3 regions of the Gelria sp. Kuro-4 genome follow, and region 1 is predicted to be linked to each of the others. Evidence: riboswitches for the same ligand, from Rfam matches in the RefSeq annotation. Region 1 holds a riboswitch; each other region holds the start of a gene.

Region 1 (5,091 bases):
GCAGCTTACACCCCGGCCCCTGCCCTACACCTCCCTTCCCGGCCTCTCGGCACGCCTGCTGACCGAGCACTACAAGCTGTACCTCGGTTATGTGAATAAAACCAACGAGATCTGGAGCCTGCTCCGCACCGTCAATCGGCAGACGGCCAACGCCACCTACAGCCCCTACCGCGAGCTGAAGTTGGAAGAGACTTACGCGCTCAACGGAGTTAAACTGCACGAGCTCTATTTCGGCAACCTGGGCGGGACCGATGGTCCCCCCAGCGGCGAGGTAAGCTTTTTCCTGCAGCGCGATTTCGGATCGACCGAGGCCTGGGCCCGCGACTTCCGCGCTCTCGGCCTCTCCGCCCGCGGCTGGGGCATCCTGGCCCTCGACCTTGACGACCGCACCCTGCACAACTTTCTGCTCGATGCCCACAATGTGGGCGGCATCCAGCGCACGGCGCCCCTTCTCGTCCTAGACGTTTACGAACACGCCTACTTCATTGATTATGGCACCAACCGTTCCGGCTACCTGGATGCCTTCTTTGCCAACATCGATTGGGAAGAGGTCAACCGGAGGCTCCGCCCTTATCTGGCGCGCAGCGCCCCGGTACCTACACTGAACACCGATTTCTTCGCCTAAGCCGGGACAGCCCTTCAGCGCTCCGTAGAAAGCGCTGGGCCGGGCAGAAAAACAGCCAGCGGCGCTCAGGAAGGTAGAACGGGCCTGGTCCCGTCCCATCCCCCTTGTTTTCTTGCCCGCCCTGTGCTATAGTTCGGTATGATAAAAACTATAAGGAAGAAGGCCTTCAGGGCAAGGTGAGGGGCCGGGCCCCCAATTCCTGACCGGCGGTGAAGCCTCCAGCGCAGCCTGTGAGGATTAGCCCGCGAGCCACCGAGGTGGTTGATCTGGTCGAAACCAGAGCCGACGGTATAGTCCGGATGGAAGAAGGTAGTGCTGTTCGCCCATTTCCCCGGAAGGCTTTTCTTCCGGGGATTAATTTTTAAGGAGGTCATGGTTTAGATGTCCCATCTGCGCGGCACCCGGTATCTGGTCAAGGTGGCCCTCCTCGGCACCCTCGGTTTCCTCCTCATGTACCTGGAGTTCCCGCTTCCTTTCATGCCGACTTTCCTCAAGTTCGATTTCGGCGACGTCCCCGCCCTCATCGCCGGCTTCGCTTTCGGCCCGGCGGCCGGTGTGCTGGCCGAGGCGATCAAGTGCATCGTCTTCCTCCTCTCCGGCCGCTCTGAGGCCGGGATCATCGGTGTGAGCGCCAACTTCGTCACCGGGGCGAGCCTTGTGCTCGCCGCCGCCCTGGTGTACCGGCGCGTGCACACTCTTCAAGGCGCCGTCCTCTCCCTTTTCGTCGGCACCCTGGCCATGACCGCCACCGTTACCATCGCGGACATCTATATCTTTCTCCCGCTCTGGAACGTGCCCGCTCAGCAGATCCTTCCCCTGGCGGTGAGTGCCATCGTCCCCTTCAACCTGATAAAGGGCACCCTCACCTCCACCGCCACATTCCTCCTTTACAAGCGCGTCAGCGCCCTCCTGGGGGCCCCCGCCCTCGTCTCCCAGCCGGCCAAGGCCCGGCCCTAACATCCCTTTCCTAGCCCCCACGCGCAGAGAGGCCCGGGTGCAGCACCTGCACCCGGGCCTTTGCCACCTAACGCCTTCTTAGTAATCCCCCCACAGGCGCGGCCCCGGGGTTCCCAGCCCGCCTTACCCTGGTGCAAAAGTACCGGCTCGCCGGGGTGGCCAGCTGGCAGCGCGGCTGGCCGAACCTTGGGTGTGGGAACTCCTGGCTCGCGAACCGTAAGGCTGGGAAGACCTCCCTCTGTGTAAAAATTCGGGGTTGAAGAAGGAAAAGGCTGCTCGCTGGCGAATTAAGAATATAAGTTTATACCATTTTTCTCCGAGTCCAGCCGCCTAAGGCGTAGCTAAGGCGATGGACCGATAGGGTAAGCGGGGAAACCTGCTTGCCTCCCGGTGCGGAAAGGAGAAAAGCGGACTTAAGGCCCGTTCTGCTTTCCGCAGAACGGGCCTTAATTTCATAAACAAGGGAGGAGTAAGAAAAATGTCAACGTGGAAAAGCGTAAGAACTTATGTCTTGATCTTGGGTCTGGCCCTGCTCCTGCTCAGTGCCGGCTGCGCCGGCGGGCGGAAGGCCCCAGCGGAAAAAGAGCCCGCTGCCCCCGCCCCCACCGCCGGCGTTAAAGTGGCGCTTGTGGATGCGGCCGGGGCGAGCAGCGAGGTGGACTTGAGCCGGTTTCCGGCCGTAAGCGCCAAGGGCGGCTACAAAAAGTCCACCGGCACCATCGTCGGCCCCGACGGCTTTACCGGCGTCAAGGTGAAAGACCTCCTCGCCCAGCTAAAGTGGGACCCGGCGACGCAGGCCGTGCAGGTGGTAGCAGCTGACGGCTACGCCATGACCTTCACCGCCGACCAGGTGGAAGGCAACCTGCTCACCTACAACCAGGACGGCTCCCCGGCCAAGCTGGGCGGCGTGGAGATGATCCTGGCCTACAAAACAGACGGGAAAGAGGAAAAAGACCTGCCGCGGATCGTTTTCGTGGGCGGGAACGCCCCTTTGACCGACGGCCATTTCTGGGTGAAGAACGTGGCCAAGATAGCCCTGACCCAGGCGCCCACGGAGTGGAAGCTGAACCTGAGCGGCGTGGAGAAAGCGGAGCTCGACCGCTCCACGTTTGAAAGCTTGGCCACCTGCACCGCCACCCCGCACCCCGCCGTCACGTACAAACACACGGATAAAGAAGGCAAAGAACACGAGTACAAGGGCGTACCGCTCTGGGTGGTGCTCTCCATGGTGGACGGCGCCGACAGCCCGGGCGGTCACTATGTATTTAACGATGACCTGGCCAAGCAGGGTTACACCGTTCAGGTGGTGGCCAAGGATGGCTTTATGGCAGAGCTTTCCGCCCAGGACGTGGCACGCAACCAGAACATCATCCTGGCCTACTGGAAGGACGGGGAGCTGCTCCCGCCGGACGAAGGCCCGCTGGCGCTCACGGGGGCCGGCCTCAAGAGCAACAAGGAACGAATCAAGCAGGTGGCCGAAATCCGCCTCACCAACCTGCCTAAGTGAACCCTAAGAAAGGCGGCGGGCAAAGATGAGGCTGCCGATGCGGTTGCGCAGGCCGCTGGTGCTTGTAGCGTCCCTCCTCTTTCTCAGCCTGCTTGCTGCCACCGGCTGTGCCGGCACCACCCCCCGCAGCCTTACCTTGGCCGTGGTGGGCGATAGCCAGGGCCGAAGCGCTGTCTGGGAAGCCGTCGTCGACGCGATCAATGCGGAAAGTCCGGCCTTCGTCGTCCACTGCGGCGACCTGACGCCGGCGGGCACCCGCGAGCAATACCTCTACTTTAAGGAGCAGGCTGAGAAGCTGCGCGTCCCCTTCTACGCCGTGCCGGGCAACCACGATGTCCGCGGCCAGGGACGCCGTCTCTTTACGGAGTTGACCGGTTCCCCGCCGTGCTGGTCCTTTGCCCGGGACGGATATCACTTCCTGGGACTGGATGACGCCGACGGTGAACTCTCCCAGGAGCAGCTGGACTGGCTGGCGGCGGAACTGGCGCGGCCTGGTCCCAAGCTCATCTTTCTTCACGTCCCCCTGTGGGACCCACGCCCAGGAGAAGACCACGCCTTAAAGAGCGCGGAAGAAGCCGCCCAGCTGCATGCACTTTTCCGGCAGCACCAGGTCATCGCCGTCTTCAGCGGCCATGTTCACCTCTTCGCCTGCCGGGAAAAGGACGGCATAACCTATGTGACCACCGGCGGTGCCGGCGCGCCCCTCTACGCGCCGCGGGCGGCCGGCGGCTTTCACCATTGGACCCGCGTGCAGCTTTCGGGCGGTCGAGTTAAGGTGGAGGCCGTACCGGTAGAACCGGCAGCCACAGAGCCTACGGTGACGGTTACCACGCCGTCAGCGACCCGCTCCTTCACGCTGGAAGAACTGCTGGCGTTTCCCGCCGTTACGGTGAAAGCGGCCTTTGAGAACCAGTTCGGCAACCGGGGCGGCGAAGGAGAGTATACGGGAGTACCTCTTGCCCACCTCCTGGAGGCGGTGAACGGCCTTTCGCCCGGCCAGACGCTTAAGGTGGTGGCTGAAGACGGCTACAGCCAGGAGTTCGGTTACGCCAATCTCTACCCAGCTAAAGAATGGCTTAAGTTGCAGGGAAGCATGCTCCTGGCCTACGAGAAGGACGGGCGGCTGGCGCCGGACTGGGAAGAAGGACCGCGCCTGGTGCTGGCCCCGGCGGATGGGCTCTACAGCAACACCGACTGCGCCCAGACCTCTCTGCCCGGCCAGGGTTGGAACGTCTATCCCTCGGCCGGCGGGCGCTGGGTGAGACAGGTCAAGCGGATCGAGGTGGTAAAAGATGCAGGAGAATAAAGCGTGCGGCTATTACCTGACCACGCGGGAGCTCATTACCATGGCCGTCCTGAGTGCCCTGGGCGGGGTGCTCAGCGCCTACGTGGGCTATCTCGGCAACCTGGTGAACCAATTCTTCGGCGTGCCGTTCGGAGCCGGCCAGTTCATGGGCGGGCTGCACGTGTTCTGGTTCATCGTTCTGGCCGGGCTGGTGCGCAAGCCCGGCGCCGTCACGGCGGTCGGCCTCCTTAAGGGACTGGTGGAGATGCTCACCGGCAGCACCCACGGCGCAGTCATCGTGCTGGTGTGCGTCGTGCAGGCGGCGGCGGTGGATGCCGTGATCTCCCTCCGGCGCGAGCCGGGGCTGGGCACCTACCTGGTTGCCGGCGCGGCGGGGACCGTCAGCGAGGTCATTCTCATGCAGCTGCTTTACTTTTCCGGCGCCCCGGCCTGGTACATTCTCCTTATGACCGCCCTGGCGGCCGCCTCCGGCGTCATCTTCGCCGGCTATCTGGGCAGCGGGGTGCTGGGGTTGCTGGAACACGGGCGGCCCGCCGCAGCAGGGCCGGTCGCCCCGCGCGCCCGCACCGTCCAGTTCGCCATAACCCTCCTTCTCGGCGCTCTTCTCGCCGGGGGCGCCGTGTTCTACTACGCCTGCGTCTTCGAGCCCTTTTGGGCGGCGCCCGGCGTGGCCGTCGAGGGTAAGGTGGCGCACCC
Region 2 (5,091 bases), 400 kb from region 1:
GGGTGAGAAGCGGCTTGAGGTACAGCTCGAGCGCCAGCACGGCCGAAGCCGGGTAACCCGGTACGCCGATCGTTGGTTTGCCCTGGACGCTGCCTAGAATAACCGGTTTCCCCGGCCGGGTGGCCGCACCGTGCACGAACAGCCGCCCCAGCTCGCCGATGACGCGGGCGCTGAAATCCTCCGAACCGGCAGAAGAGCCGGCGTTGATGAGAATGACATCCGCCGCGCCGGCTGCCTGGGCCACCCGCGCTTTAATCAGCTCGTAATCGTCCGGGGTGATGGGAAAGACCACCGGTTCCGCTCCCCACTCCTTCACCTGGGCCGCGAAGATGGTGGAGTTGAACTCGATGATCTCGCCCGGCGCCGGCTCCTTCCCCGGCGGCACCAGCTCGGTGCCCGTGGGCAGGATCGCCACGCGCGGGCGGCGGCGGACGGCGATTGCCGTGGCACCTCCGGCCAGGAGGGCCCCCAAGTCCACGGGGCGCAGACGGTGATTGGCCGGGAGGATAAGCTCCGTCTGGACCATGTCTTCGCCCAAGAGGCGTACATTCTCCCAAGGGCTCACCGCCTGGATGATCTCCAGTTCGCCACCCGGCAGCTCGTGCAGGTCCTCCACCATGATCACCGCGTTGGTGCCGGGAGGCAGCGGATCCCCCGTATCCACCCAGAAGGCGTCCTCCCCCACTGTGAGCCGCACCGGGCTGGTCTCGCTCGCCCCGAAGGTGACCTTGGCCGCCACCGCCACGCCGTCCATGGCCGCAGCGTGGTAGTGGGGCGAGGAGAGGCGGGCGAAGACGGGGGCGGCCGTGACGCGCCCGGCACACTCCGGCACGGGCAGGGTCTCGGGCGGCATCACCCGGCCGGCGAAGGGCGTAAGGAAGGCCTGCCGCGCTTCTTCGTACGGGATGTCCTCAAGGTACACCTGTCGCTCCATGCTATCGCTCCTAACTTTTCCTGCGTAGCCGAACAAGGGCTCAGAGCAGGTACACTTCAACTTCCTCCCCGGCCCGCAGGCCTTCGCGGGCAGGCGGGATCACGATGGTGCCATCGGCCCGCACCAGGGTGGTGATGAGGCCCGACTTGCCCAGAACGGGCTCGGCCGTGAGGCCTTCCGCCGTCTCCACCAGGCGCACGCGCACGTGGTCCTCGCGCCCGGCGGCGGAGGCCAGGTTGCGCGCCAGGCGGGCCCGCACGCCGGCCTGTGGCCGTGTCTTCAGCCTGAGGAGCCGCGCGATGGCCGGCCGCACGAAGAGATCAAACGTCACCAGAGCGGAGACCGGGTGGCCGGGGAGGCCGAAAACGGGTTTCCCCTGGCAGAGGGCGATGAGCACCGGTTTCCCTGGGCGCAGCGCCACACCGTGCACCAGCACCCCCGGCGGCCCCAGCTCGGCCAGCACCCGGGCCGCCACATCGCGCACCCCCACCGAGCTCCCGCCCGAGAGCACCACCAGGTCGGCCCCTTCCAGCCCGCGCCGCACGCCGGCCAGCACCGCCTGGTACTCGTCCCGCGCCAGCCCCAGGTAAACCGGCTCGCCCCCGGCAGCTGCCACCGCAGCGCCCAGAGAGTAACTGTTGCTGTCGCGGATCTGACCGGGCGCCGGCGTAACCTCGGGAGGTACAATCTCGTCGCCGGTGGAAAGCACCGCTACGCGCGGCCGCCGCCCCACCGGCACCGTCGTAATGCCAAGGGCCGCCAGCGCCCCGACATCGGCCGGGCGCAGGCGAGCACCCGCCGGCAGGAGCTCTTCCCCGGCCGCCGCGTCTTCCCCGGCCCGGATCACGTTCTCGCCCGGCGCCACCGGGCGCAGAACGGCAAACGAGGTCGCATCCAGCTCCTCCGTGTACTCCACCATCACCACCGCGTCCGCCCCGGGCGGGAGCATCCCCCCCGTGGCGATACGGCTTGCCTGCCCCGGTGCCAGTGCCTTTTGCGGCACGGCCCCCATGCGGATGTCCTCGAGCAGGTCGAGGAGCGCCGGCAGGCCCTCGCTGGCTCCAAACGTATCCGCCGCCCGCACGGCATACCCGTCCACCGTGGAGCGGGTGTAGGGCGGCACGTCCTCCGCGGCGCGGACGGGCTCGGCCAGCACCCGGCCCACCGCCGCCGTCAGCGGCACCCGCTTCACCTCGAGCGGCTGCGGCTGCCAGCGGGAAAAAAGCTCCTCCCGCGCCGCCGCCACCGGCCGCACGTGAAAAAAGTCGTCCAACCCGGCGCCCCCCTCAGAAGCAGCCCAAGCGGCAGGCGGTGATCTTAAGTCCCAGTTCGTCGGCCGCGGCGCCCACCCGCCGCGGCTCGACCCCCAGCCGCTCGGCGAGAGCGGTGGCCTGGGCGCAGCTCACCTTACCGTCCTTGGCCAGCTTAAGCAGTTCTTCTTTCAGCACCGCCGTACTCTTCTCTTGCGGTTTGAGTTTGCCCAATTCTTCCGCCATTTTGCACACCCCCATCGCGAATAATCAGAAAGGGAGCCCTCATGGTGGCTCCCCGTGCGCTCCTTTCCATGAGGGAGGCGGGCCGGTTTCCCAACCCACCCTAACGGTCCCGGGCCTTAGCTTCACCGTAGGCCTTGGGACTCGGAGCTTATCGAATTTACATCTTAGGTCTATAATTCTTCGCCGGTGGAGCAAATCCTTCTTCCTTTTCCTCTGTTTCTGTCGCGGGTCGGCGCGAGTAATGTATACTTGCCTCAAGGCGGACGCATCAAGGTCCAAGACATCGTAACGGAAAAAGTAGTGATTGGGGGTAACAAGCGTGAACACTTTGGTGGTCAGCTACGGAACAAATCCGCGGGAAATGGTGCTGCAAGCCCTGGCAGCCCTCGATGTGGCAAAGGCTCTGCGCCCTGCTATGCGCATCGGTATCAAGCCCAACCTGGTGGTGGAAAAACCGGCGTCTTCAGGGGCGACAACTTCGCCGGAGGTGGTAGCCGGGATTATCGAATACCTGCACGCGGCCGGGTGCAAGGACATAACTATCTTAGAAAGCAGCGCGGTCGGTCATAGGACGGAGCGCGCCTTCGCCGTCTGCGGCTATACCCGGTTGGCCAGCCGCTACGGTGTAAAACTTGTGGACCTTAAGCACGACGCGACCCAAAAAGTAACCGCTCACGGCCAAGAAATGCGCGTCTGCCGGACGGCGCTCAGCCTTGACTATTTCATCAATGTCCCTGTACTCAAAGCCCACTGCCAGACTAGACTCACCTGCGCTTTGAAAAACCTCAAGGGTTGCCTGCCCGATAGCGAGAAACGGCGCTTCCATGCCCTCGGCCTGCACCGGCCCATTGCCGCGCTAAACCAAGTGGTGAAATCCGATTTGGTAGTAGTAGACGGATTGTGCGGTGACCTCACCTTTGAGGAGGGCGGCAATCCTGTCGCCATGGACCAAGTGCTGGTAGGGCGGGATCCTGTCCTGGTGGATGCGTACGCCGCGACGGCTTTAGGCTACGAACCGCTCACCATTCCCTACATTCGGTTGGCTGCCGAACTAGGACTTGGTTCAGCACAGTGCGAGCAAGCCGACATTCTGGTGCTTAACCCGGAAGTACGCCCGCCGGCCGCCCCCACCGTTTCTCCTCTGGCACGCGAACTCAGCCGCTGGGTTGAGGAGCGTTCGGCCTGCTCCATCTGTTACGGAAACCTTTTGCGTGCCCTGGCCTGTCTTAGGGAAGACGGCGTCCTGGCCCGACTGACCCACAAGATTAAGATCGGCCAGGGTTTCCGGGGTCAAGGCGGCCCCGGCCCGGGCGTAGGCTCCTGTACGGCCGGGCTGAGCTTGAACCTGCCCGGTTGTCCTCCGGCGACGAAAGACATTGTCAAGTTTCTGAATGCCTGACTGCTTGTGTCCCAGCCCGGAAGTGTTTGAAATGTTTACAGAGTCCTCGCGCGGTAGCAGGTAAATTACAACTTATGTAGAATTAACGGTAATAGCACGATTTTGTGCAGTGGGGGGGAAGGAGATGCTTGCTGAAAGCAGCGGATCATACGCTGCGGGTCTTGAGCCCCTGATCGAGCCTGAAGGCGGGCTTCTGCCCGCCGCGGAGGTGTTAATCCGCCAGTCGCAGGAGCGCTGCCGCCAGTACGGCTTGCTGCCTGACGCCACGTTTCTTTCGCCTATTCCCACCGCTGAAGAAATCGTTAGACGCCGCCGCACGCGCAAGGAGCTCATAGATGTTGCCGAGCCTTTCATGCGGACGGTTTTAGGCGTTTCAGCCACCGCCAGGTTTTTGATCACCCTGGTCGACGCGGATGGCTATGTGCTCAGCATCGCCGGCGACAGCCGCCTGCAGGCGGCTTTTCGTAAACACAACTTCTTCGTCGGGGCACGCTGGCGTGAAAACGAAGTGGGAACCTCAGCCATAGTCATTGCGCTCTTGGCCCGAGCACCCGTGCAGGTCGTCGGCGAACAACACTACTGTACGCGCTTTCACCCTTTCACCTGCGCCGCTACTCCCCTTATTACGAAGGAAGGCGAACTTCTCGGCTGCCTGTGCATGTCAGGGCATAAGGCCAATGTTTATCCCAACACCTTGGGCATGACCATCGCCATCGGTGAAGCAATTACGAAGCAAGTGGAACTGCGCCGGGCCCTGGCCGACGTCCAGTTCTCCAACCGCTGCCAAGCCGCCATCATCGACTCTATTTTCAGCGGTTTTATGCTCATCGACCGCAACGGCAACATCGCCCAAATGAATGAAGTGGGTGGGAAGATTTTTGGTGTAGATGCGACTAAATCCATCGGTAAGCACATAACAGAGATCGTCAACTCGCGGCCGGTGGTCCTCGACGTGTTTGAAACCGGCATGGGTTGGACCGACCGTGAGTTCTTTATTGACAGCAAGCGCGGGCTCATCCGGCTGATCAAAACGGCCATCCCCATTAAGAACGCCAGCGGTGAGGTTGTTTACGTCATTGAGACCTTTCGCGAAATGGACCGCGTGCACGAATTCGCCACCAAAGTAATGGGGGCCCGCGCCCGCTTCACCTTCGACGACATCATCGGCAACAGCTGTGCCATCCGGCAGGCTGTGGACTTAGCCGCGTTGGCCGCCGAAGGTGACTCCACCGTCCTTCTGCAGGGTGAAACCGGAACGGGTA
Region 3 (5,091 bases), 400 kb from region 1:
GCATCATCCAGAGTCCCGAATTCAAAGAACAGGTTACAGCCCTGGGGGGCTACGACCTCAGGGATACCGGCAAGATCCAGTGGCCACGAAGGGGGGAGGAGGATGCGCGACCGGCTGGGACGGGAGATTGATTACCTGCGGGTTTCGGTGACGGACCGCTGCAACCTGCGCTGCCTGTACTGCCTGCCGCCGCAAGGGGTACGGCCCAAGGCCCACGACGAGATTCTGCACTACGAAGAGATCGTGCGCCTGGTGGAGGTAGGGGTGAGCCTGGGTATCCGGCGGGTACGCCTGACCGGCGGGGAGCCGCTGGCGCGCCTGGGGCTTACCAAGCTGGTGGCCCAGCTCGCCGCCATCCCTGGCCTTGAGGACCTTTCCTTAACGACCAACGGCACGTTGCTGGCCCCGCTGGCGGCGCCGCTCAAGCAGGCCGGGCTGAAACGGGTAAATGTCAGCTTAGACACGCTGCGGCCGGAGCGCTTTCGGGCCATCACCCGCCGGGGCACCCTGGCCGATGCCTGGGCGGGGATCGAGGCTGCCCTGGCGGTGGGCCTTGACCCGGTGAAGATCAACACGGTGGCCTTGGCCGGGGTGAATGACGATGAGATCGGTGAGCTCGCGGCCCTTACGCGCCGGCTTCCCCTGCACGTGCGCTTTATTGAGGTGATGCCGCTGGGGGCGGACCTCGACTGGGCGGCGGCCCATGCCCTGCCCATGGCGGCCGTCCGGTCGGCCGTGGAAAAGGCAGGGCTCTTGGAGCCGGCCGACGTGGCCGGGGCGGGCCCGGCGGCAGCCTGGCGCTTCCCGGGGGCACCGGGGACGGTGGGTTTCATCGCCGCCCTTTCGGAAGCCTTTTGCGCGCGCTGCAACCGCCTGCGCCTTACGGCCGATGGCCGGCTCAAGCCCTGCCTGGCGTCCGACGTGGAGGTGGACGTGCGGGGGCTGCTGCGGGGCGGTGCCGGCACCGGGGAACTGAAGGGTGCTTTCCGGCGGGCGCTGGAGCTGAAGCCGACCCACCACGACCTGGCGAGCTATACCGAGCACACCCGCGTGATGTGCCAGATAGGGGGCTAGAGCATGGAACTTACGCATCTTACGCCGGCCGGCGAAGCCCACATGGTGAACGTGGGGCAAAAGCCGGTCACCCAGCGCCGTGCGGTGGCGCGGGGGGCGGTTAAGATGGCCCCGGCCACGCTGGCGCTGATCGCTGCAGGCGGCGTCCCCAAGGGCGATGTGCTGGCGGCGGCGCGCCTGGCCGGCATTATGGCGGCGAAAGAAACGCCGCACCTTATCCCCTTGTGCCACCCGCTCAACCTGGGCGGGGTAGAGGTGCGGCTCAGACTGGATAAAGGGGCGAGCTGCGTGGAGATTGAGGCAGAGGTGACGCTGGCCGGCCGGACCGGTGCCGAGATGGAAGCGCTTACAGCGGTGAGCGTGGCTGCCCTGACCGTTTACGACATGTGCAAGGCCGTGGACAAAGGTATGAGCATCGAGCACATCCGCCTGGTGGCCAAGTCCGGCGGCAAGAGCGGTATTTACCGGCGGGAGGGTGAGGAACCATGGGAAGGGTAGCCGGCCGCGTAAAGGCGGTCTGTACCAGCACCGCCAAGGGAACCCGCAAAGAGGACCGGGGAGAAGGGGTCTTTAGACCCGGTTACGGTGTCGAGGGCGACGCCCATGCCGGTCCGTGGCACCGGCAGGTGAGCCTCTTGGCTCAAGAGAGTGTCGATAAGATGATCGCCAAGGGGATTAAGCTGGTTCCCGGCGACTTTGGGGAGAACCTTACCACCGAAGGAATTGACGTTGCCCACCTGCCCGTCGGCACCCGCCTGAAGGTAGGCGCGGACGTGCTGCTGGAGGTCACCCAGATCGGGAAAAAGTGCCACCACGGCTGCGCCATCTACCAGCAGGTGGGCGACTGCATCATGCCCCGCGAAGGGATCTTCGCCCGCGTGCTCTTAGGGGGCCGGGTTAGAAACGGTGATCCCATCCTGATCGAAGAAGGTTACCGCCTGGCCATCGTCACCGCCAGCGACAAGGGGGCGCGCGGGGAACGCGAAGATACCGGCGCCCAGGTGATTCGCCGGCTGGTGGCAGAGCTGGGCGAGGTGGTGGAGTACAAGGTTCTGCCCGACGAGCGCGAAGAGCTCGCGGCCGAGCTTAAGCGCTTGGCCGACGAGCGGGCCATCGACCTTATCCTTACCACCGGCGGCACGGGGCTCGGACCTCGCGACGTTACCCCGGAGGCCACCCTGGACGTGGTCGACCAGCTGGTGCCTGGCCTCCCCGAGGCCATGCGCGCGGCGGGCTTCGCCAAAACGCCGCACGCCCTCCTTTCCCGCGCCGTAGCCGGCATCCGCGGGCGTACGCTGATCGTGAACCTCCCCGGCAGCCCCCGCGGTGTGGAGGAAAACCTCAGCGTCATCCTGCCGGCCCTGCCGCACGGCCTGGCCGTCCTCACCGGCCGCGCCGCCGAGTGCGGGCGGCCTGCGGCCGACCGGCAGTTCAAAGCCGTCCATTCGTTCCAAGGCGAAGCCGAGTAGAGTCTGCACGTTGACCGTAGGAACGCTCATCCGCCTTAGAGGGGTTGTCCGCCGACCGGCGTAATTCGTGTATTGTCCGGTAGGCGGGAAGCCGCTCTTTCCGGCTCCCAAGCAGTTCCCGGCGGTCAGCATCTTCGACCCCGTGCGCCTAAGGCGGGAGCTACGGCGGCGGGGCGTTAGGGTTAGGCCGGAAACAGCCTGGCCTCCCGCATTTGGAAAGAAGGTGCAGGGCCGGCCGCCCCCCGGGCCGGTACCGGGCGGCAAAAGGAGGTGCACGGAGGGGGTAAACTGCCGCAAAGGAGAGACCGCAGGTGAAAAAGTATCTTGTCGTGGCCCTCTGTGTTCTGCTTGCCCTGGCCCTCTTCGGCTGCGCGCCGAAGGCCCGGCCGGAGCAGCAGGCCGATCAGGAAGCCGGTAAGGAGCCGGCGCAGCCGGCCGGTGCCCCGGCGGGCAGTAAAGAGGTCATCCTCGCCACCACCACCAGCACCCAGGACAGCGGCCTCTTGGATGTCCTCATCCCCATTTTTGAGCAGAAGACGGGCTACCGGGTAAAGACGGTGGCGGTCGGCACCGGCCAGGCCCTGGCCATGGGCGAGCGGGGCGAGGCGGACGTGCTCCTGGTGCACGCCCCGGCAGCGGAGAAGAAGGTAGTGGAAAGCGGGGCGGCCATTGACCGCCGGCTGGTCATGCACAACGACTTCATCATCGTCGGGCCGGAAAAGGACCCCGCCAAGATCAAGGGTTCGGCCACCACGGCGGATGCCTTCAAGAAGATCGCCCAGGCCAAGGCCCTCTTCGTCTCGCGCGGCGACGACTCCGGGACCAACAAGAAGGAGCTCGAGCTCTGGAAAGCAGCCCAAATCGAACCCAAGGGTTCCTGGTACCAGGAGTCCGGTACCGGCATGGGCCAGACGCTGAACATCGCCTCGGAAAAGGGCGGCTACACCCTGACCGACCGTGCCACCTACCTGGCGCTCAAGAAGAACCTGGCCCTCACCATCCTGCTCGAGGGAGACAAGTCGCTCCTTAACGTGTACCACGTGATGCAGGTCAACCCCGATAAGTTCCCCAAGGTGAACGCCGCCGGCGGCAAGGCCTTTGCCGACTTTATGGTGGACGCTGAAACGCAAAAGGTGATTGGCGACTTCGGCAAAGACAAGTTCGGCCAGTCCCTCTTCTTCCCGGATGCCGGGAAGCCGGACACCTATTAGGGTGAACACCGGGGGGCCGCGCCAGTGCCGGTCTCCCGAGCCTAAGGTGATAAAATGGATTTAGTGGTGCAAGGTCTGGCCAAGGCCTTCCGCCTGCTCGTAAGCGGCGACCCGGAGGTGCTGCAGATTACCTTCCTCACCCTGCGGGTGTCGGGCCTGGCCACCCTGATCAGCCTGGGTTTGGGCGTGCCTTTGGGGCTGTACCTGGCGGTGGCGCGCTTTCGGGGCCGGGAGCTTCTGGTAGGCGCTGTGAATACCGGGATGGGCCTGCCGCCCACGGTGGTGGGGCTCTGGGTGAGCATCCTCCTCTGGCGCAACGGGCCGTTGGGCATGCTTAACCTCATGTACACCCCCACGGCCATCGTTATCGCCCAGGCGGTGATCGCGGCGCCGGTGGTGACCGGCCTCACCATGGCTGCGGTGCAACAGCTCAACCCGAAACTGCGCCTTCAGGTTTTGGCCCTGGGCGCCTCACCGCTTCAGTTCTGGTGGCTCATCATCCGCGAGGTGCGCTTCGGGATCCTGGCGGCGGTGATGGCCGGCCTGGGAAGCGTCATCTCCGAGGTGGGGGCGTCCATGGCGGTGGGCGGCAACGTGCGCTGGTACACGCGCGTCCTCACCACGGCCATCGTGCTCGAGGTGAGCAAAGGGAACTTCGACATGGCCTTGGCTTTGGGGTTTGTTCTCATGCTTCTCGCCTACAGCATCACGTATGTCCTCACCATCGTGCAGCAGAGGAGGCGGCGCTTGTGACGGCGGTGCTGGAAGCGCGCGACATGGTGATAAGAAAAGGCGGGCGGCGCATCTTAAGCGTCGCCCACCTTACGGTGGAGCCGGGCGAAGTGCTCGCCGTCATCGGCCCCAACGGCGCGGGCAAGAGCACACTGCTTACCGCCCTGGCCTGCCTGGACCTGCCGAAAAGCGGGGCCGTGTTCTTCCACGGCCAGCGCGTCACGCGCGCCAACGCCCTTGCCGTGCGCCGCCGGCTCGCGGTGGTGTTTCAGGAACCGCTGCTCCTCGATACCACGGTGCTCGAGAACGCGGCGGTGGGGCTTAAGCTGCGCGGCCGGCGCCGGGAGGCGGAGGCCAAGGCCCGGGTCTGGCTGGAGCGCTTCGGCGTGCTCCACCTGGCCGACCAGCCGGCCCTCACCCTTTCGGGCGGCGAAGCCCAGCGGGTGAGCCTGGCCAGGGCCTTCGCTCTGGAACCGGAGGTACTGCTGCTCGATGAGCCCTTTGCTTCGGTGGACGTCATTGCGCGCGCCGGACTCATCCAGGAGTTCAAGAACGTACTCGGCAGCACGGGCACCACAGCAGTCCTTGTGACCCACGACTTCCGC

What was found. A riboswitch is a leader RNA that binds a small molecule or an ion and turns the genes downstream of it on or off. The one in region 1 is predicted to bind molybdenum cofactor.
Region 2: another riboswitch for molybdenum cofactor. It lies ahead of K5554_RS01610 (hypothetical protein); the one in region 1 lies ahead of K5554_RS13905 (hypothetical protein).
Region 3: another riboswitch for molybdenum cofactor. It lies ahead of K5554_RS01580 (substrate-binding domain-containing protein); the one in region 1 lies ahead of K5554_RS13905 (hypothetical protein).

The regions. Positions count from the first base shown of each region.
Region 1 covers NZ_AP024619.1:2,777,897-2,782,987, forward strand. The annotation lists gene K5554_RS13895 (superoxide dismutase) at 1-625, shown strand, start outside; FMN riboswitch at 784-940, shown strand; gene K5554_RS13900 (ECF transporter S component) at 1,007-1,582, shown strand; molybdenum cofactor riboswitch at 1,885-2,001, shown strand; gene K5554_RS13905 (hypothetical protein) at 2,061-3,089, shown strand; gene K5554_RS13910 (metallophosphoesterase) at 3,127-4,395, shown strand; gene K5554_RS13915 (ECF transporter S component) at 4,382-5,091, shown strand, end outside.
Region 2 covers NZ_AP024619.1:300,310-305,400, forward strand. The annotation lists gene K5554_RS01600 (molybdopterin biosynthesis protein) at 1-934, opposite strand, end outside; gene glp (gephyrin-like molybdotransferase Glp) at 975-2,207, opposite strand; gene K5554_RS01610 (hypothetical protein) at 2,221-2,430, opposite strand; molybdenum cofactor riboswitch at 2,474-2,589, opposite strand; gene K5554_RS01615 (DUF362 domain-containing protein) at 2,750-3,829, shown strand; gene K5554_RS01620 (sigma-54-dependent Fis family transcriptional regulator) at 3,954-5,091, shown strand, end outside.
Region 3 covers NZ_AP024619.1:294,334-299,424, reverse strand. The annotation lists gene K5554_RS01600 (molybdopterin biosynthesis protein) at 1-131, shown strand, start outside; gene moaA (GTP 3',8-cyclase MoaA) at 103-1,074, shown strand; gene moaC (cyclic pyranopterin monophosphate synthase MoaC) at 1,078-1,572, shown strand; gene K5554_RS14635 (molybdenum cofactor synthesis domain-containing protein) at 1,560-2,543, shown strand; molybdenum cofactor riboswitch at 2,665-2,782, shown strand; gene K5554_RS01580 (substrate-binding domain-containing protein) at 2,855-3,754, shown strand; gene K5554_RS01575 (ABC transporter permease) at 3,809-4,507, shown strand; gene K5554_RS01570 (energy-coupling factor ABC transporter ATP-binding protein) at 4,504-5,091, shown strand, end outside.